One region of the Actinoplanes sp. HUAS TT8 genome, then DNA from elsewhere that is predicted to be linked to it. Evidence: riboswitches for the same ligand, from Rfam matches in the RefSeq annotation. Region 1 holds a riboswitch; the other holds the start of a gene.
The links. Region 1 has a riboswitch for cyclic di-AMP ahead of ACSHV8_RS32525 (C40 family peptidase). Riboswitches for the same ligand answer to the same signal wherever they lie in the genome.

Region 1 (10,694 bases):
GTAGGTCGACAGCAGATCGGGGTAGATCCACACGATCCGCAGCGTGCTGTCGTTCATGCTCGAGACCTCTGTTTCCCGGTGCGGAACTGCTCAGTTGACACGGTCGAGTCCCGCTCGGATGTCCTGGAACGCCGTGTAGTTGGCGATCACCTCGAGACGGCCCGGCGGCACCTGCGCCAGCGCCTCGTCGAAGGTGTGTACGTGCTGGAACGGAACCTGGTTCACCTGGAGGCGGACGGCCAGGTCGAACGCCCGGTCGCCGGTGATCAGCACCGGACGGTCCCGCAGCGGGGCGAAGTCGACATCCCACAGCCAGGACGTGTCCAGCCCGTCGGGGTCCCGCGCGTTGATCGAGAGCAGGGTCGGCGCCTGGTCGGCCATGTCGAACGCTTCGAGCCAGCTCGCCGGGTTCTTCGCCAGGAGCAGGCGGATGTTGCGCCCGTCGCGGTCGACCTGCGCATACCGCCCGGCGATGGACGTCACCCGGGAGAGCCGGGGCAGCGCCTCGATCGGACGAACGCCGAACTCACCGGCGACCGCGAGCGCGGTGGCCGCGTTACCCAGATTGACCTTGCCCGGCAGCTGCAGCTTGACCAGGTGCCAGTCGCCGCGCGGGTCGATGACGCCGTCCTCCTCCACCACCCACTGGGGGGTGGGGCGGCGCAGCGGGCAGCCGGTGCACCACCAGTCGCCGTTGGCCCGCTCGATCGGATGGCCGCTCTCCGGGCAGACGAACGAGTCGTCGTGCCAGCGCTGGCCGGCGCTGAACCAGGTGCTCTGCGGGCTGGAGCTCGCGGCCCAGACGACCATCGGGTCGTCCGCGTTGGCCACCACCCGGATCTCGGGGTGGCCGGCCAGCGCGGTCTTCCACAGCTGCGCCATCATCGCCACCTCCTTCGCCCGGTCCAGCTGGTCGCGGGAGAGGTTGAGCAGCGCGACCACCTTGGGGCGGGTGGCCTGGATCACCTGCGGCAGGTAGTGCTCGTCGGTCTCCAGCACCGCGAACGGGGTGTGCCCCTCCTTGGCCAGCGCCGAGGTGTGGCCGGTGGGCATGTTCGCCCCGTACCCGTTGGTGGCGACCCGGCCGAGCACCCCGAGCGCGGCCGCGGTGAGCCGTGTCGTGGTGGTCTTGCCGTTGGTGCCGGAGACCAGCGCGACGGCGCGGCCGGACGCGAGGTGGGCCAGGAGGTCGGGGTCGATCTTGAGGCCGATCCAGCCGCCGATCACCGAACCGTCGCCGCGACCCGCGGCCCTGGAGAGCGCGGCCGCGGTCTTCGACGCGGTGGTCGCGACTATGGCCCGTAATGGCATCTTCCCGTCCGTCACGCCAGCGAGGGTACCGGACCCGGGGGTTACGTCGAGTTGCCGGAAGGCCTGGATCACCGGACCGGTCCGGGTGGGCCGTACGGCTTACCCCGTTTGCGCCGCTGCCTAACGATTCGCGGCCACCAATGGGTTACCACCTGAGAAATTGTGTGTTCTGGTTCACTGGGGACGATCAACTTTGCGTGTTCAGGTGAGTTCGTAGAGTCACGGCATTTGTCTCGCGGAGATAACAAACCGGACACAGGCCAATGTGCCAACTACTTAGAGTGACGATTTCGCACCTGACGATCATGAGGGAATTCAGGTACCAAGGATTCCGCCGGCGGCAACCGCTCGCCGGTCGCGCTCAACCGGTTCACGCCGAGCCCTGCCCCGGACCGGTGGACGCGACCATGTGAAGTACCAGAAAGCTGACCAGGCATTCGGGGGCAGGGACGGGGAACCCAGATTTCCGGTCCGGACCCGCGTCGTCCCACCCGACGGCGCATCAGGTCCCGGACCTTGGGGTGAAGCCACCGCGGTGGCCGGGCAAGCCTTCCCGCCCGAACCCGACAGCTAACCTCGCAGGCGTGCCGGAGGGATTTCCTAACCGTGCACGAGCACAGTTCGGGCCGCCACCGCGCGGTCCGCAATCGGCGCCTCACCGGCGCCACCACCGCCGCGCTGTCCCTGGGTCTTTGCCTGTGTGCCGGCCAGTTGCTGGCATCGGCACCCGCCCTGGCAGCGACCACGACGACCCCGGTCATCTCCACCACGGCGGCGAAGGCGGCCGCCAAGGTGAAGCCCACCCTGACCACCCGGGTCAGCGTTCGCACCATCGCGTGGGGCAACAGCACCAGGATCACCGCCAAGGCCGTCGACCCGCGGACCGGCAAGGCGGCCAAGGGCACCATCCGGCTGCAGGCCTACGTCAACGGCAAGTGGGTTCTCTACGCGAAGAAGACCGTTCCCAGCAGTGGTACGGTCACCTTCTCCACCTCGCCGAAGACGACCATCTGGCTGCGGACGCTCTTCACCGGCGCCGGGTACACCTCGACGTCCCACCAGGCGAAGATCACCGTGAAGACCAGCGGTGCCAAGGTCCTCGCCGAGGCGAAGAAGCACACCGGCGCGCTGTACAAGTTCGCCGCGGCCGGGCCGAGCCGGTTCGACTGCTCGGGCTTCACCCAGTACGTCTACAAGAAGGCGGCCGGGAAGAAGCTGCCGCACAAGGCGGACGGCCAGCAGGACTACGGCAAGGCGGTCAGCAAGTCGAGCAAGAAGGTCGGCGACCTGATCATCTTCCGGTCCGGGTCGTACGGGTACCACGCCGGCATCTACGCCGGTGGCGGCTACATGTACGACTCCCCGCACACCGGGGCCCGGGTCGGCAAGCACAAGATCTACGGCAGTAACTACGTCGTACGTCGTCTGACGGCGTGACGTCGTCCGCCGGGCTCGTCGGCGGGATCCGGCTGCTGGGGATCTCGGTCGATGCGAGTGCTCGGCGGACAGCACCAAGTAAGTAAGGAAGCACCGCCAGTGGGGCGTGACCCGATCCGGGTCACGCCCCACTGGCGTTCGTGCTGTCCGGAGGTGGTCCGCGGCGGCGGGAGAGTCGCGGGGGCGGGGGAGTCGCGGGGGCGGGGGAGTCGCGGGGGCGGGGGAGTCGCGGGGGCGGGGGAGTCGCGGGGGCGAGGGAGTCGCGGGGGCGAGAGAGCCGCGGGGGCGGGGGAGTCGCGACGGTGGGCGGGCCGCGGGCGGCGGGGGAGCCGCGGGGATCGGCGCCCGGTGGCCGGGGCGGGCCGCGCGGATCGGCGCCCGGGGTCGCGCGGTGAGAGGGGCCACAGGGGCCGGAGGTGCTTGTGGAGGCTCGGGACGGTCCACATTCGGCCGCCCGGAGGCTCCACTTTCCTCCCCGGGGGGCCTCCACTTTCCTCCCCGCGGCGCGGGCGACCACTCCACCGACGAGGTTTTGACCGTTTTGCGCCGGACTTATCGACCCTCGTGCGCCTGATGTCGGAAACCGGACCTGGTGGATCATGCTGAACCCCTCCACTTCGACCCACCCCCTGTGAACTGGGATTACGTCCGCGAAAACAGTTCGCGAGCAGCCGCTTTCGGGTTGCAGGTGGAGGGAAGTGGAGTAGAGTGGGGCCCAGTGGCAGGACCGAGGAATCCGACCGAGAGCCTGCCGGCCCGAGTTGACAGACGGCCCGCTTCCTCCGCGAAGGAGCGGCTGTCCCGGCAAAGGGGTGGGGGCCGATGTTCCTCGGCACGCACACCCCTCGGCTGGACGAGAAGGGCCGGCTGATCCTCCCGGCGAAATTCCGCGACGAGTTGGCGGGAGGTGTCGTGATCACGAAGGGGCAGGAGCGCTGTCTTTACGTGTTCCCGATGCCGGAGTTCACTCGTCTCGCCGGTCAGTTGCGCGAGGCGCCGGTGACCAACAAGGCCGCCCGGGCTTACAGCCGGGTGTTCTTCGCCAGCGCGCACGACGAGGTCCCCGACAAACAGGGCCGGGTCACCATCCCCGCACACCTGCGGGAGTACGCGAGTCTCGGCCGGGATCTCGTGGTGATCGGGGCCAGCACCAGGGTCGAGATCTGGGACAAGCAGTCCTGGGACGACTACCTCTCGGCGAGCGAGGAAGAGTTCGCCGACATCGAGGAGGGGGTGCTGCCCGGCGGACTGTAGGGCGTGGCACTCGGTGGGCCGCTGGGAGTGCGGTCCGGACGCCACTGCTGCCGTACTGCGAGATCTCCAGCCGCTCCCGCTCCTGGCGCCTCTTCCCCGGCGCCAGGCGCGTGTCCGGCGCCGGGTCACACCGGCGTGCGGGACAGAGCGGATGGGGATCTGGCGGTACGGACGGGCGCCGGGCCGGCACGGACAGCTTTTCAGGTAACAACCGAGTGATACGCGAACGGGTGGGTCAATGGGGGTCGACATGGGGGAGCCGCGCGGCACGCACGTTCCGGTGCTGCTGGAACGCTGCCTCGAGCTGCTCGGCCCGGCTCTGGCCCGGCCCGGCGCGGTGCACGTCGACTTCACGCTGGGCCTGGGCGGCCACGCCGAGGCGGTCCTGGAGCGCTTCCCGGACGCCGTCCTGATCGGACTGGACCGGGACACCGAGGCGCTCGCCCACTCGCGGCACCGCCTGGAGCGGTTCGCCGGGCGGATCCACCTGGTGCACGCGGTCTACCACGAGCTGCCCCGGGTGCTCGCCGAGCTGGAGATCCCGGCGATCGACAGCGGCCTGTTCGACCTCGGCGTCTCCTCGTTGCAGTTGGACGAGGCCGACCGCGGTTTCGCCTACGCGCAGGACGCTCCGCTGGACATGCGCATGGACCAGTCCCGCGGAATGACCGCGGAAGAGGTCGTCAACACGTACGAGCCGGGTGAGCTGGTGCGCATCCTCCGGCAGTACGGCGAGGAGAAGTTCGCCCCGCGGGTCGTCTCGTTGATCGTGCGGGAGCGGGCGAAGGCCCGGATCGTCTCGACCGCCCGGCTGGCGGAGCTCATTAAAGACGCTATTCCGGCCGCCGCGCGGCGAACGGGTGGAAATCCCGCGAAAAGGTCGTTCCAGGCACTACGCATTGAGGTCAACGGCGAGCTCGACGTGCTCGAATCGGCGGTTCCCGCTGCTTTGGACGCGTTGTCGCCCGGCGGGCGACTTGTGGTGATGAGTTATCAATCACTTGAGGACCGAATCGTGAAGCGTGCGCTCACCAAGCGGGCACGTAGCACCGGGCCGATCGACCTGCCGGTCGAACTGCCCGGAACCGGTCCGACGCTGCGGCTGCTGACCAGGGGGTCGGAACTGCCCAGCGAGGCGGAGGTGGCGGAGAACCCGCGGGCGGCTTCGGTGAAGCTGCGCGCGGTGGAACGGATCGACGAGAGGCAGCAAGGGGCGACCCAGCCCACCGGGACCGGCCGCGAGCGGCCCCGGACGGCGGGGAACGGCGGGGGACAGGGGCGGCGACGCCCGGGGCCGAAGGAGGGGGAGGGGGAAGCATGAGCGAGCGAACCGAAGCGCCGCGGTCGGGGGGCCGCACGGCGCAACCGCGGTCCACTGCCGGGGCGCGGGGGCGCGGGGCGAGCCGCGATGCCGGAACCGAGGGGACTGGCACCCGGGGGGTGCGCCAGGCCGGCACGCGCGGTTCCGAGAAGCGCGAAGCAAGCACGCGGGGTTCCGAGAAGCGCGAGACGAGCCTGCGGGGTTCGGAAAAGCGCGAAGCAAGCACGCGGGGTTCCGAGAAGCGCGAGCTCGGCATGCGCGAGACCGGCATGCGGGACAACGGGAAGCGCTCGGCCGGGGCACGCGGTGCCGACACGCGCCGGTCCGGGATGCGGAGCGACGAGGGACGCGCGCCGGCCGGGCTGCGGGTCGAGGGCGACATCGAGGTGCGGATCGAGGGCACCGCGGCCCGGCGGCTGGACACCGCCGAGGCTCCGGCTCCGGTTCTGCCCCGGTTGCGGGTCGCGCCGCCGCTGCCGATCCGGGCGCCGCGCCCGACGTTCGCGGCCGGCCTGATCGTGCTGGTCCTGGTCGGTGTGGTCGGCATCCTGCTGGTCAACACGAAGACCATGGAGCAGTCGTTCCAGCTCGACGCGCTGCGCAAGAACCAGGCGAGCCTGGACGAGCAGCAGCAGGAGTTGCAGCAGCAGCTGAACCAGGTGAGCAGCCCGGGCAACCTGGCCGCCGCCGCGCGCCGGCTGGGCCTGGTCCCGGCCGAGAACCCGGCGATGATCCGGCTGCCCGACGGCAAGATCATCCGGACACCGACGCCGGGCAAGGGTGCCACCTCGGTGACCGCCCAGGAGGCGCTGACCACCGACGGCACCGGTGCCCCAGCCGCAACGAACACCACCGGCACCACGGGCCAGGGCACCACGGGCCAGGGCACGACGGGCCAGGGGACCACGGGCCAGAACAGCACGGGTCAGAGCACCACCGGTCAGAACAGCGCCGACCAGAACGCTGTGGGAACGGGGCAGTAAAGCCGTGTCGCCGCGAGCCGACGACGAGACACCGCGCCGGGGCAATTCGCCCCGGCGCGATCCGTCCCGTGCCGTCCCCGCCGAGGGGAACGACGAGCCCGAGCGCCGGGGTTTCTCCGGCATCGGGGAGGCGCGGGCCTACACCCCGCGGGGCCGCACGGTGGCCGAGCGCGGCCGCTCCCCGCGGACCGGGCGCACCGCCGATCCGTTCCGGCCCGCGTTGCAGGTGGTCGAGGGCGGCGAGAGCCCCCGATCACGGCAGCGCGGCGGCCGGCCTCCGGAACCCCGCGAGCGCGCGGAACGGACCACGGAGAAGCGCGAGCGCGCCGAGCGGACCACGGAGAAGCGCGAGCGCGCGGAGAAGACCGCCGAGAAGCGCGAACCCCAGAAGCGGGAGCCGCAGCGGCGCGAGCCGCAGAAACGGTCCCGTCCCGCCGAGGAGAAGGACGATTCGCGCGTACGGCGTAGCACCGTTCCCTCCCGCGGCGCCCCTCCCCGCCGTACCTCCAAGCCGGAACCCGGACCACGGCGGACCGCAAGCGAACGCAGCCAGAGCAGGCCGCGCCGGGAGCCGGTTCGCCGGCCTCGGCCGGTCCCGGCCGAGCCGCCCAAGCTGGCCAACAGCACGCGCCGCCTGCGACTGGGCACCGTGCTGGCGCTGTCGCTGTTCGTCATGATCGGCGTCCGCCTGGTCGTGCTGCAGGTGGCGACCTCGCCGTCCGAGGTGGCGAGCCTGGTCAAGCTGCGGGAGAAGCGGCTGAGCACGGTCGAGCTGCCGGCGCCGCGGGGCAGCATCATGGACCGGGACGGCGCGATCCTGGCCAACAGTGTCGAGGCGCGGTACGTCTACGCCGACCCGGAGAACGCGAAGCTGCAGAAGAACATCCCGGAGACGGCGGCCAAACTGGCCCCGCTGCTCGGTGTCGCCCCGTCCGAGCTGGCCTCCGACATGAAGCGCAAGCAGCTGGTCGGCGGGACGTGGGTGAAGTTCAGCTACCTCAAGCGGGGCGTGGACATCTCGGTCGCCACCCAGATCGAGAAGATGGGGCTCCCGGGCATCTACACGCACATCGACGAGCGGCGTGACGTGCCCAACCCGGATCTGGCGGCCAACCTGATCGGTTTCACCGGGGAGAACCAGCACGGGCTGGAGGGCCTGGAGGCGCGCTACGACGACCTGCTGCACGGCACCGACGGCCGGCGGGTCTTCGAGACCGGCGCGGGCAGCCTGAACGTGCCGATCGCCGGTGGCTACGAGCAGGAGACCGCGGCCAAGCCGGGGAACTCGCTGAAGCTGACCATCGACCAGTGGGTGCAGTGGAAGGCGCAGTCCGTGCTGAACGCCGAGGCGGAGAAGAACCACGCCACGGTGGCCGGCGCGGTGATCCTGGACGCCCGGACCGGTGAGGTGGTCGCCCAGGCCAGTTACCCGGCCTACAACGCGGCCAAGGCGCAGGACTACGACCCCAAGGCGCGGATGGACGTGCCGACCGCGGTCGTCACCGATCCCGGTTCCAGCCACAAGCCGTTCATGATCGGCGCGGCGCTGCAGGAGGGTCTGATCACCCCGGACTCCCTGATCACGGTCGCCCCGGCGATCGTCAAGGGCGACACCCCGTTCAAGGACAGCCACCCGCAGGACAAGGGCAGCAAGCTGAGCATCGCCGGCATCCTGGCCTACTCGTCCAACGTGGGGACCATCCGGATCGGCGACATGCTGGGCAAGGACCGGATCTACGAGTACCAGCAGAAGTTCGGGCTGGGTAAGGCGACCGGCGAGGGCATGCCCGGTGAGGCCGACGGGCTGCTGCTCAAGCCCCAGGACTGGAGCGGTTCGGCCTACGGTTCGGTGCCGATCGGGCTCAGCGTCTCGGCCACCCTGGTGCAGATGGCGGCCGGGTACGGCGCGATCGCCAACGACGGCGTCTACATCCAGCCGCACCTGATCAAGTCGACCGTCTCCGGGGCCGACGGCCAGGAGATCCCGGCCGCCGCGCCGGAGACCCATCGGGTGCTCGACGCCAAGGTGGCCACCGAGTTGCGGACGCTGATGGAGGCCGTGGTCGAGGACGAGGGCACCGGCGTCAAGGCGCAGGTCGCCGGGTATCGGGTGGCCGGCAAGACCGGCACCGGTGCCATGGTCGTCGACGGCGAGTACACCAGCCACAACGCCAGCTCGTTCGTGGGCATGGCGCCGGCCGAGAACCCGCGCTACGTCGTCGCGGTGGCGATGGACGTCGCCAAGGGCACCGGCGGCGAGGTGGCCGCCCCGGCCTTCTCGCAGATGATGTCCTACACCCTCACCCATTACTTAGTGCCACCGTCCGCGTCGAAACCGCCGACCTTCAAGATCCATGGATGAAGTCAGGTCGCATGGCGTTGACGGGAACGCCCGGAGTACCGGGTAGGGTCTGACGCCGTGTCCGGCATTCCCCGACCCGAGACCGTTGCGTCGTTCCCGTTGACGCGGCTCGCTGAGCTGCTCCCGGCAACCCTGCACGGTGGTGACATTGACGTCACCGGGGTCACTCACAGTAGTGGCGCGGTGCGCCCAGGAGACCTTTACGCGGCGCTGCCAGGCGCGAACCGGCACGGCGCCGAGTTCGTGCCCGGCGCGGCCCGGGCCGGCGCGGTGGCGGTGCTGACCGATCCGGACGGGCGCGAGGCCGCGCTCGCCGCCGGGTTGCCGGTGCTCGTCGCCGACGACCCGCGGGCGGTGCTCGGCGCGGCCGCGGCGGCGATCTACGGCGACCCGTCGCGGCGGCTCACCATGATCGGCATCACCGGGACGGCGGGCAAGACCTCGACGTCGTACCTGGTGGAGGCCGGTCTGCGTGCCGCCGGGAGGGTGACCGGGCTGGTCGGCACGGTGGAGACCCGCCTCGGCGACTTCGTCGTGAAGAGCGTCCGGACCACGCCCGAGGCGCCCGATCTGCAGGCGATCCTGGCCTCCGGGGTCGAGCGCGGCGTCACCGCGGTGGTCATGGAGGTGTCCAGTCACGCCCTGGTCATGGGCCGGGCCGACGGGATCCGGTTCGCCGCGAGCGGCTACACCAACTTCGGCCAGGACCACCTCGACTTCCACCCGACGTCGGAGGAGTACTTCGCGGCCAAGGCCCGGCTGTTCGACGGCCGGACCGCGGTCGGGGTGCTGAACCATGACGATCCCGCGGTCATGGCGCTGCGGAAACCCGAAACGGTGACCTATTCGGCCGCGGGCGATCAGGCGGCCACCTGGTGGGCTTCCGACGTGCGGCCGTCCGACTTCGGGCAGCTGTTCACCGCGCACGGCCCGGACGGGGTCACCGTCGAGACCGGCGTCGCGCTCCCCGGCCTGCACAACGTGGCCAACGCACTGCTCGCGCTCGCCCTGCTGGTCGCGGTCGGGATCGACCCGGCGACGGCCGGGCGGGGCGTCCTGGAGTGCCGCGGCGTGCCCGGCCGGCTCGAACAGGTCGAGGCCGCGAGCGAGGTGCTGGGTGTCGTCGACTACGCGCACAAGCCGAACGCGATCGTCGCCGCCCTGGCCGCGCTGCGCGAGCTCGCGACCGCCCGCGGCGGGCAGCTGATCTGCGTCATCGGTGCCGGTGGCGACCGCGACCGCGGCAAGCGCCCGCTGATGGGCGAGGCCGCGGCGCACGGCTCCGACCTGGTCATCGTGACGGACGACAACCCCAGGACCGAAGACCCCGCTTCGGTACGGGAGGCCGTGCGCCGTGGCGCCGAGGCCGCCCGCGGCGGGGCCAAGGTGGTCGAGGTCGCCGGCCGCCGTGCCGCGATCGACGAGGCGGTCCGCCTGGCCGCCGCCGGCGACGTGATCGCCGTCCTGGGCAAGGGCAACGAACAGGGGCAGGAGGTGAACGGTCAGGTGCTGCCGTTCGACGACCGGATCGAGCTGGCCGCGGCGCTGGGGGGTCCCGCGTGATCCCCCTGACGCTCGGCGAGATCGCCGCGATCACCGGTGGCCGCCTGGTCGGCAGCGACGGCTCGGAGACCGTGACCGGCGGGGTCGAGTACGACTCCCGCAAGGTCGGCCCGGGCGGGCTGTTCGTGGCGTTCGCCGGCGAGAAGGCCGACGGGCACGACTTCGGCCCCAAGGTCGTTCAGGCCGGAGCGGCCGGGGTGCTCGGCACCCGCGACGCGGGCGTGCCCGGCGTGGTCGTCGACGACCAGCTGGAGGCCCTGGCGAAACTGGCCCACGAGGTCGTGGGCCGGCTGCCCGAGCTGACCGTGGTCGGGCTGACCGGCTCGTCCGGCAAGACCACGACCAAGGACTACCTCGGGCAGCTGCTGTCCCGGCTCGGCCCGACCGTGGCCCCGGCCGGGTCGCTCAACAACGAGCTCGGTTTTCCGTACACGGTGCTGCAGGCCGACGAGAAGACCCGCTT
Region 2 (10,694 bases), 1.3 Mb from region 1:
TCACCGTCGAGGGCGTCGTCACCGCCGACCACCGCACCGGCGGCTTCAGCGGCTTCTACATCCAGACCGCGGGCACGAGCCACACCGCCGCCGAGGGTGTCGCGTCCGACGCGATCTTCGTCTTCGGATCCAGCCTGCCCGACATCGCGATCGGCGACCAGGTCCGGGTGACCGGCACGGTCACCGAGTTCAACACGCTGACCGAGCTGACCCTGGCGGCCAAGACCGACGCCCAGGTCTGCGCGCACGACGTGACCGTGCCGACCGCCTCCCCGCTGGCCCTGCCGGCGAGCGACGCGGTCCGCGAGTCGGTCGAGGGCATGCTGGTCTCCCCGGCCGGTGACTACACCGTCTCGGACCCGTACTACCTGACCTCCTACGGCGAGGCCGTCCTCACCGCGGGTGACAAGGTCGCCAAGGTTCCGACCGACGTGGCCAAGGCCGGCAGCGCCGAGGCGGTCGCGCTCAAGGCGGCCAACCGCGCGAGCCGCATCCTGCTCGACGACGGCCGGACCACCACGCTGTCCACGGCCGGCATCGCGCCGCCGTACATCAGCAAGGACGCGCCGATCCGGGCCGGCGACAAGGTCGCCTCGTTCGGGCCGGTCGTGCTCGACTACTCCTACGGTGACTGGCTGCTCGAGCCGACCACCGTGGTGACCGCCGAGACCCCGGCCGCGAACCGGACCACCTTCACCTCGGCCAACCCGCGGACCACCGCGCCGGCGGCCGTCGGTGGCGACATCAAGGTGGCCAGCTTCAACGTCTTGAACTACTTCGTGCACTTCCCGTCGCAGAACGCCAACGCCCGTGGCGCCAAGGACGCGGCCGCGCTGGTCAAGCAGCAGACGAAGATCGTCACGGCGATCTCCTCGCTGGACGCCGACGTCGTCGCGCTGATGGAGATCGAGAACTCGGTCCGCTTCGAGGCGAACGACCCCCAGCTGGCGCTGAAGACGCTGGTCGGCGCGCTGAACGAGAAGGACGGCGCGGGCACGTGGGACTACGTCCGCACGCCGGCCGAGCTGCCCGGCGCGGACCAGCAGGACTTCATCACCACGGCGATCATCTTCAAGCCGGCCAAGGTCACGCCCAAGGGCGCGTCCCGGTCGATCAACGACGAGACCGTGTGGTCGAACGCGCGTGAGCCGATCGCGCAGACCTTCACCTCCGGCAGCATCGACTTCACCGTGGTGGCCAACCACCTGAAGTCGAAGAGCGCCTCGGTCGCCCCGACCGGCGACAATGTGGACAGTGGGGACGGGCAGGGCCCGTACAACGGTGACCGCAAGCGTCAGGCCGCGTCGCTGGTGTCGTTCGTCAACGGTGTGGAGAAGGACAGCGGCACCGACAAGGTGATCCTGCTGGGTGACTTCAACTCCTACACCCAGGAGGACCCGATGCAGGTCCTCTACGGCGCGGGCTACACCGACGTGCACACCACCAAGGCGCCGGGCAAGAACTCGTACGTCTTCGGTGGCGAGTCCGGTTCGCTGGACCACGCGCTGACCACGCCGGCGCTGACCTCCCGGGTCACCGGCGTCGACATCTGGAACATCAACTCGGTCGAGTCGTACGCCTTCGAGTACGACGGTTACGCGCCGTTCTACAACGCCGACCCGTACCGGGCCAGCGACCACGACCCGGTCGTGATCGGCCTGGACACCAGCGCGCCGAAGCCGATCGACCTGCAGCTGCTGAGCATCAACGACTTCCACGGCCGGATCGAGCAGCCGACCGCCGGTAACGGTGGCGCCGCGCAGCTCGTCGGGCTGGTCAACAAGCTGCGCGGGGAGAACCCGAACACGCTGTGGAGCGCGTCCGGTGACCTCGTCGGCGCGTCCACCTTCGTCTCGTCGATCGCGAACGACGACCCGACGCTCGACGCCCTGAACGCCGGTGGCCTGAGCGTCTCCTCGGTCGGCAACCACGAGTTCGACAAGGGCGCCGACGACCTGCTGAACCACCTGGACCAGAAGGCCAACTTCCCGTACCTGGCCGCGAACGTCTACAAGGACGACAAGCGGATCCTGCCCGGCTACTCGGTGCAGACCGTGGGCGGCGTGCGCGTCGGTTACATCGGCGTGGTCACGCTGGAGACCCCGAACATGGTCAGCCCGGACGGCGTCAAGGGTCTGGACTTCCGTGACCCGGTGGCCGAGGCGAACAAGGTGGCCGACGAGCTGTCCGACGGCGACGAGTCGAACGGCGAGGCGGACGTGGTCGTGGTGCTCGCTCACGAGGGCGCCGCCACCGAGAACATCAACTCCGCCGAGGCGCTGCAGAGCGACAAGGTGTTCGGCGCGTTCACGCGGCTCGACGCGAACGTGGACGCGATCTTCAGCGGCCACACGCACCAGCCGTACGCGTTCGAGATCCCGATCCCCGGAACGGACAAGACCCGTCCGGTGCTGCAGGCCGAGGACTACGGTCTGCGTCTGGGCCGGGCGAACCTCACGTACGACCCGGTGACCAAGTCGGTGACCAGCTCGACCGCCGAGCTGATCGACGTCAAGGGCTACGCCGAGGACCCGACCGTGGCCGGGATCGTGGCCGCCGCCAAGACCAACTCGGCCGAACTCGGCAAGAAGGTCCTGGGCAACATCACGACCGACATCAAGCGGGCCTACTCGGCGACCGGTACCGAGGACCGTGGCTCGGAGTCGGTGATGGGCAACTTCATCGCCGACGTGCAGCTCGACCAGACCAGCGACGCCGGCCGGGGTGGGGCGCAGATCGCCGTCATGAACCCGGGTGGCCTGCGTAACGACCTGCTGGTCGGTGACGACGGGGTGATCACCTACTCGGAGGCGTACGCGGTTCAGCCGTTCGCCAACGACATGGTCACCAAGACCCTGACCGGTGCGCAGATCAAGAGCGCGCTGGAGGAGCAGTGGCAGCCGGACGGCGCGTCCCGGCCGATCCTGCACCTGGGTGTGTCGAAGGGCCTGACCTACGAGTACGACCCGGCCGCGGCCCGTGGCTCGCACATCATCGCGTCGACGCTGAAGCTGAACGGGGTCACCCTCGACCCGGCCGGCTCGTACCGGGTGTCGATGAACTCGTTCCTCGCCGCGGGTGGCGACAACTTCACCTCCCTGGGCCTGAACAAGCCGAGCGCGACCACCACCGGCGACAACGACCTGACCATGCTGGTCAACTTCTTCGCCAAGTACACGCCGATCACCGCGGTCACCGCGCCCCGCAGCAAGGTGTACGTGCCGGCCCCGACCGACACCACCGCGCCGACCGGCTCCTACTCGGTGAACGCGGCGAGCATCTGGACCGGTCAGACGGTCACCCTGACCCAGAAGACGCTCTCCGACGACAGTGACGTCGCCGGGATCACGCAGGTGGTCAACTGGGGCGACGGCAGCGCGGCGGAGACGCTGGCGGCCGGCGCGAAGACCGCCACCCACAAGTACGCCAAGGCCGGCACGTTCGCGGTCACGGTGACGATCACCGACAAGGCCGGCAACGCGTCCGCGCCGATCGCCGCCGGTACCGTCACGGCGGCCGTCCAGACCGGCAAGTACAGCGTCGACCGGGGTTCGATCTACGCCACCCAGTCGATCACGCTGCGGGTCAGCGGCGTGAACGGCACCTCGGTGAAGATCAGCTGGGGCGACGGCTACGTCGGCAGCGCGTCGGCCAACACGCCGGTGGCGCACACCTACACCAAGGCCGGCACCTACACCATCAAGGTCACCCCGGTGAACGGCGTCGGCGCCGGCACCACCGTGACCGCCGGTTCGGTCAAGGTCGTCAAGGACGTCTGGGCGCCCAAGGTCACCCTGAAGGTGCCGAGCGGCCCCAACCGCGCGACCTCGTGGGCCAAGGTCACCGGCTCGGTCAGCGACACCGGTCTCGGTGTCCGCTCGGTCCGGGTCAAGCTGACCGAGCAGCGGGGCAGCCACTGGTACTACTACAGCCACGGCAAGTGGGTCAAGGCGTCCTCGCGGACGTCCGCCCTGGCCAAGGCTGAGGTGGTGAACGCGTCGTTCAGCGGGAGCACGTGGAGCGTCCGGGTCACCGGCGTGAAGACGGGCATCCTGCGGATCTCGTACTGGGGGGTGGACAAGGCCGGTAACACCTCGGCCGCCAAGGTCTACTTCCGGACGATCACGCGGTAACACCTGACAGGCCGGGAGGCCCTCGTCGCGATCAGCGCGGCGGGGGCCTTTCCGCATGTCAGGGCGGTGCTATGGCCGTACCGTAAGCGGATTTTGATGGTTTTTTGAGGGTCAGCCGAAGGCGGCTCGGCAGTGCTTGAGGAAGGCGGCGAGCGCCGGACTCGTGCGCTCGACCCAGACCAGGGCCAGCAGGGCCGGGATCTCGATGCCGTCGATCGGGACGGCGATCAGATCCGGGTGGGCGGCGGCCATCGACTCGCTCAGGATGGCCACCCCGAGACCCCGGCGGGCCAGGCCGGCGACGGTTTCCGGCGACGTCGCGACGAGTGCGACCTGCGGTCGCAGCCCGAGCCCGGCCATCCCGGCCCGGTCGAGCACGTCACGGATGCCGGTGCCTTGCGGAAGACAGATTATTGGGTACGAGGTGAGCCCGGTGATCGCCAGGCGGCCGCGTCGCGCCAGCTCACTGCCGGGGGAGGTGAGCGCGACGAGCGGCTCGCTGACGATGACGTGCGACGCGAGATGTTCCGGCGGCTCGCCGGCCAGCCCGGCCAGAGCGACGTCGATCGCGCCGGCCCGGACACCGGCGACGAGCTGATCCGAATTCGCCTCGGTCAGCTCGACCTCGATGCCCGGATGATCGTCGTGGAAGGCGGCGAGCGCGTCGAAGAGCGGCGCGACCTCGCAGCCGATCACCATCCCGATCGTCAGCCGCCCCCGGACCAGGCCTTTCACGTCGTCGATGGCGTCGCGCAGGTCAAGCGTCGAGTCGAGCGCGGCCCGGGCGTGGCGCAGCGCGACGGAACCGGCGTCGGTGAGCCGGGCGGTCCGCCCGCTGCGGACGAAAAGCTCGGCCCCGAGCTCGTGCTCCAACGCTTTGACCTGGGCACTCACCCCGGACTGGGTGATGTGCACCCGTTCGGCGGCGCGGGTGAAACTGCCGGTCTCGGCGACCGCGACGAAGTACTCCAGCTGCCGCAAATCCATGAGTAGGAATTGTAGTAGCTAGAAGAACTATCTGTTGGACTTGTGGATCGGGCCGGAGGAGGGTGGAGTCATGACCGAACGCGAGAAGGCCCACCGACCCGAAGACCTGACGCGCCTGTTCGTCGAGCGCGCCAACGCGAAGGACGCCGAAGGCCTCGCGCTGCTGTATGAGGAGGAGGCCGTGATGGCCTTCCCGCCGGGCAGCCAGACGGTCGGCCGCGCCGCGATCCAGAAGCTCTGGGCCGAGCTGCTGCCCAGGATGCCCCGGTTCGAGCCCGAGCCCCCGCTGCCGACCCTGATCAGCGGCGACCTGGCCCTCACCTCGACACCGCCGAAAGACGGGGCCGGGGCGAGGGCGCAGGTGGTCCGCCGGCAGCCCGACGGAACGTGGCTGCGGGTGCTCGACCAGCCGGAATTCGTCAGAGCGCCAGGCGCTGACCGACCCTGAGGTGGTTCGGGTTGCTCAGACGGGTCGCGTTGGCGCGGTAAAGGGCCCGCCAGCCGCCGCGGACGTGGTGGCGCGCGGCGATGCCGGACAACGTGTCACCACGCCGCACGACGTAGGTGCCGGTGGTCTTCAACGCGGTGTTGTAGGAGGCCAGGCGGTAAGGGCTCACCTTCGTGGTGGTCCGGGCGCTGGTCAGGCCCCGGCGGCCGCACGTGGGCCAGGCGTGGATCCCCTGGCTGCGCAGCACCCGTTCGGCGACCGTGATCTGCTCGTTCTTGGAGGCGAGATTGGCCGTGGAGCCGTATTTGCCGCCGCCGTGAGCACGCCACGTCGAACGACTGAACTGCAGGCCGCCGTAATAGCCGTTGCCGGTGTTGATCCGCCAGTTGCCGCCGGATTCGCATCGGGCCACGGCGTCCCAGTTCACGTTCGGGGCAGCGCTGGCCGGTGCGGACTCGACGGCCAGCAGGCCCACGGCGCCGGCCAGCCCGGCGATCGTGATGCCGAGAGCACGCCGGACCCGGGTCCGCTTGGAGACCGCGCGGTGCTGGGGCCCTGATGGAGCGCGCTCGGCCGGCATCGGCCGTAAAAGGGCGCGCGGGGACTGGGCTCGCCGGGAGAGGACACGACGAACCCGCTTGTTCAGGTGAAGCATGAAGTTTTCCCTCCACGCCTACGAGGTGAGCTGTCGGGTTCGGGCCGAGGAGCCCGGCCGCGTGAGCGGCTTCACCCCGAGGCGCGCTCCGGTTCGAGCGCGCCGAGGAACTTGTGGGTCCCCCGCTCCATGCCTGTGTGTTGTTGACCGTGACCAGCAGGCAGGACTCGGCGTTCCGGCCACGGTGTCCGCGATTGCGGACTGCCGACGGTAGCCACCACCTCACTGGACTGACTACGTCCGGAAGCGGGGCCGGTGACTTTGTTCTCACAAATTAGCCGCTTTGATCTTCCTTTGTGTGAATAACTCCCTGAGTTCTTCAATCGTGGCGCGACTTGCCACCCACGTGGTCGCGCATACGGGGGAAAGCCGCTCTCCATAGGCTTAGCGCTCGCACGACTGGGTAAAAATGCCGCGCTCGTTCGGATCCCGGCTGCGTGCTCATGCGACTCCGGTCCTGTACAAGGGTTTCCGCGCGGTTGTTACCGGCCAGTTCCCCTGGACGCGGTCCGGGGTGCACAATCTCCGACCATGAGTGATCGTTCACGCGACTTCGAGGTGATCGTCTACGGTGCGACCGGCTTCGTCGGCGTACTGGTGGCGGAATATCTCGCCGGACACGCACCGGCCGGCACCCGAATCGCGCTGGCCGGCCGCTCGGCGGAGAAACTGGCGGCGGTTCGGGACCGGCTCGGCGTCGACTGGCCGGTTCTGGTCGCCGACGCGGCCGACACCGAGGCGCTGACCACGCTGGCCGGACGCACCCGGGTGGTGGTCACCACGGTCGGGCCGTACGCGAAATACGGCCACGCCCTTGCGCACGCCTGCGCGACGACCGGCACCGACTACGTTGATCTGACCGGTGAAGTGCTGTTCGCCCGGGACAGCATCGACGCGAACCACGAACTCGCTCGCAGCACCGGTGCGCGGATCGTCCACTCCTGCGGCTTCGACTCCATCCCGTCCGACATCGGCGTCCACGTCCTCCACAAGCTGGTCGAATCGGACGGCGCGGGCGAGTTGACCGACACCACGCTCGTGGTGACGAGCATGCGCGGCGGGGCCAGCGGCGGCACCATCGACTCGATGCGCAACCAGGTCGACGACATGAAGAAGGACCCGGCGCTGCGGCGGGTGGCCGGAAGTCCGTACTCGCTGAGCCCCGACCGCAAGGCCGAACCGAAACTGCCCCGGCAGAGCGACCTGGACACGTTCCCGGCCTCCGAAGTGGACCCGCGGCTGCGCGGGCGACTCGCGCCGTTCGTGATGGCGTCCTACAACACGCGGGTGGTGCGGCGCAGCAACGCGTTGCGATCCTGGGCCTACGGGCGGAACTTCCGGTACCGCGAGGCGATGAGCGTCGGCGCGTCCCCGCTGTCGCCGGTCATCGCGTACGGCACCAAGCTGGGACTGGGCGCCCTCTTCGCGGGGCTCGCGGTGCCGCCGGCCCGGTTCGTGCTCGACCGTCTCCTGCCCAAGCCGGGCACCGGGCCGAGCGAACGGGAACGGCAGGCCGGCCACTTCACCATGGACATCTTCACGACGACGTCGACCGGCGCGCGGTACACGGCGCGGGTGCGGGCCAAGGGCGACCCCGGTTATGCGGCGACCTCGGTGATGCTCGGAGAAGCGGCGCTCGCACTGGCGCTGGACCGGGAGTCGCTGCCGCCGTCCGAGGGCGGGGTGCTGACGCCGGCCACCGGGATCGGGGACGCGCTGGTCACCCGCCTCCAGGCCGCCGGGCTGGAGATCAGCGCGCGCAAGCTCTGACCGGGTGGGCCGAAGCCGCCGCCGGGCGCGATCGGTAATCCGACGGTTGGACGGTCAGGAATCAACAGCGGTCGTCTGTGGATCGCCACTAGCCGCATACGGGTCTTTCCGGGCAGGATGCGAAGAGTGACCGCCAGCCCGCTGCCGCACCCGCTGACGTTGGCGGGCAATGGCGTCGTGCTGCGGGAATGGATGCCCGACGATTTGGAAGATCTCGTCGCGATCCTCGACGAACCAGACATCGCCCGGTGGACGCCGATGCCGTCGCCGTTCGACGTCGAGGCCGGGCTGGCCTACCTGAAACGGGCCCGGCAGGGGCGGCTGACCGGGCGGCGGATCCAGCTCGCGATCACCACCGACGGGCGGGCGCCGCTGGGCGAGGTGCTGCTCTTCGGCGTCGAGGAGGGGCTGCGCGAGGCCGAGCTGGGCTACCTGGTCGGAGCCGCCTATCGGCGTCGCGGGCTCGCGGCGGCCGCGTTGTCGCTGCTCACCGAATATGCGTGCGGCACGCTGCGACTGAACCGGCTGCTGCTGCGGATCGACCCGGGCAACACGGCCAGCACCGCGGTGGCGCGCCGGTGCGGGTACCGATTGACCGGCGAGCCACCGATCCCGCAGGAGGGGCCTTACGGCCCCACGAGCCTGGACACCTGGGAGTACGTGGAGGGGCTGCCCGGCGCACGACGGGAACGCCTGAGAAATGTCGCATCCCGGCGGTACGGTCGTCGCATTTGAGCAACCGGGGGTGGGGCGAGTGATCACCGTGGATCGTGCGCAGGTGATGGCCTATCGACTGGCCGCGCTGGGGCTCACCGACCGGGGCGACGCGCGACCCGCCGACCTGCCGGTGCTGGACCTGGGCGTGCAGGAATACACACCGGGCTCGACCCACGTCGCCCTCGCCGCCCGCACCGCCGCCGACCTGGAGGACGATCGGCTGGTCACCGTCTGGGCGGCCCGCGGGGCGCCACACCTGCACCGGCGGGACGACGTCGCCGCGCTGACAGCGCGACTCTGGCCGGTCGGCGACGCCGACGCGAGCGCGCGGATCAAGAGCGGGGCAATCCCCGACGGCGGGCGCCTCGGGGTCGCGGCCCTGCGCGCCACGGCCGAGGCGTTCCGCGAAGTGGTGCGGGAGCCGATGCCCCGCGGTGAGGCGAGCACCGGGGTGAGCGCGCGGGTGCCGCGCGAGCTGACGTTCGAGTGCAAGACCTGCCGGGCCCGGCACGTCTCCGGGAACGTGTGGCAGCAGGCCGGGCTGGCCGGGGGCGTCCAGGTGCTGTCCCGCGGGCGCGACGCGATGCTGGGGCCGCTGGCGACCGGCCCGATTCCCGAGGCCAACCACGGCATCGGCGAGCTGATCACGACGTACCTGCGGTTTCTCGGGCCGGCCGGCCCCGCCGAGGTGGCGAAATACCTGCAGAGCACGACCGCGGAGATCCGCGCGGTGTGGCCGGCCGAGCTGGCCGAGGTGCGCATCGACGGGCGCAAGGCGTGGCTGCCGGCGGCGAGCGTGACCGCGCTGGAGTCGGCCGCCACGCCGAAGGAGGCGCGGCTGCTCCCGGCGATGGATCCGCTGCTCCAAGGCCGCGATCGGGATCTGCTGGTGCCTGACCAGGAGCGACACAAAGAGGTCTGGCGGGTCCTCGGCAACCCCGGCGTGGTGCTGCTCGACGGGGAGATCGCCGGGGTGTGGCGGCCACGGATGGCCGGGAAGAAACGAGTGGATCTGACCGTGACCACGTTCGGGCCGCTCACAGCCGCCCGACGGGAGCGGGTCGAGGGAGAGGCGGTGACGGTGGCGCGGGCTCGTGGGGTTCCCGAGGCCACTACGGTGTTCGAGTGAGCACGATCGGGTTCCTGCACACCGCCGAGGTTCATGTGGCGACGTTCCGCGGGCTGGTCGCCTCGCTGGCGCCGGGATGGCGGGACGAGCACGTGGTCGACCCCAGCCTGCTGGCCGATGCCCGGGCCGGGATTCCGGTCGAGGAACGGGTGCGGGCGCGGCTGGCGGAACTCGGCGGGGCGGACGTGATCGTCTGCACCTGCTCGACGATCGGTCCGGAAGCCGAACGGGCCGGGGTGCTACGCGCGGACCGACCGATGGCGCGAGCAGCGGTCGCGGCCGGCGGGCGGATCGCGGTGGCCTACGCGGTGGAGTCCACGCTGGAACCGACGACCGGATTGTTGCTGGATGAGGACCCTTCGGCCGATCTGGTGCCGGTGCCCTGCCTGGACGCCTGGGCGTTCTTCGAGGCCGGGGAGCTGGCGAGTTATCACGCGGTGATAGCCGAGCAGCTGCGGGACGTGGCGGCCGACGTGATCGTTCTGGCCCAGCCGAGCATGGCCCCGGCCGCCGACCTGCTGCCCGGCCGCCTGGTGTTGTCCAGCCCGCGCGCCGCCGTCCTCGCCGCCACCACCCCCTAAAACCCCACCACCCACCCAACCCCAGCCGGCACTGACGGTTTAGCCCACACCGTTTTCCAGCCGCCAGCACCAGCCAATCCCCAATCCTGCCCACCGCCCCACCCGCCCACCGGCTTGGCGGCTTGGCGGCTTGGCGGCTTGGCGGCCTGGCGGCCTGGCGGCCCACCAGGCTGGCGGGTCGGGCGCGGGCCCGGCTGGTGCTGACGGCTGTTTTTGGGCTGTTTTGCAGCCGTGAGCACCAGCCGGACCCCGCGCCGCGCCGCGCGACGCCGGG

Region 2: it holds a riboswitch for cyclic di-AMP, as region 1 does, so the genes downstream of both, ACSHV8_RS38650 (transglycosylase family protein) here and ACSHV8_RS32525 (C40 family peptidase) in region 1, are expected to answer to the same signal.

Annotation. Positions count from the first base shown of each region.
Region 1 covers NZ_CP195646.1:7,366,858-7,377,551, reverse strand. The annotation lists gene ACSHV8_RS32535 (type 1 glutamine amidotransferase) at 1-57, opposite strand, end outside; gene ACSHV8_RS32530 (MurT ligase domain-containing protein) at 91-1,311, opposite strand; cyclic di-AMP (ydaO/yuaA leader) riboswitch at 1,725-1,911, shown strand; gene ACSHV8_RS32525 (C40 family peptidase) at 1,918-2,748, shown strand; gene mraZ (division/cell wall cluster transcriptional repressor MraZ) at 3,571-4,002, shown strand; gene rsmH (16S rRNA (cytosine(1402)-N(4))-methyltransferase RsmH) at 4,241-5,323, shown strand; gene ACSHV8_RS32510 (hypothetical protein) at 5,578-6,306, shown strand; gene ACSHV8_RS32505 (penicillin-binding transpeptidase domain-containing protein) at 6,428-8,668, shown strand; gene ACSHV8_RS32500 (UDP-N-acetylmuramoyl-L-alanyl-D-glutamate--2,6-diaminopimelate ligase) at 8,726-10,231, shown strand; gene ACSHV8_RS32495 (UDP-N-acetylmuramoyl-tripeptide--D-alanyl-D-alanine ligase) at 10,228-10,694, shown strand, end outside.
Region 2 covers NZ_CP195646.1:8,694,214-8,704,907, reverse strand. The annotation lists gene ACSHV8_RS38665 (ExeM/NucH family extracellular endonuclease) at 1-4,133, shown strand, start outside; gene ACSHV8_RS38660 (LysR family transcriptional regulator) at 4,245-5,120, opposite strand; gene ACSHV8_RS38655 (YybH family protein) at 5,191-5,568, shown strand; gene ACSHV8_RS38650 (transglycosylase family protein) at 5,540-6,223, opposite strand; cyclic di-AMP (ydaO/yuaA leader) riboswitch at 6,225-6,405, opposite strand; gene ACSHV8_RS38645 (saccharopine dehydrogenase family protein) at 6,755-7,993, shown strand; gene ACSHV8_RS38640 (GNAT family N-acetyltransferase) at 8,120-8,728, shown strand; gene ACSHV8_RS38635 (winged helix DNA-binding domain-containing protein) at 8,748-9,839, shown strand; gene ACSHV8_RS38630 (hypothetical protein) at 9,836-10,420, shown strand.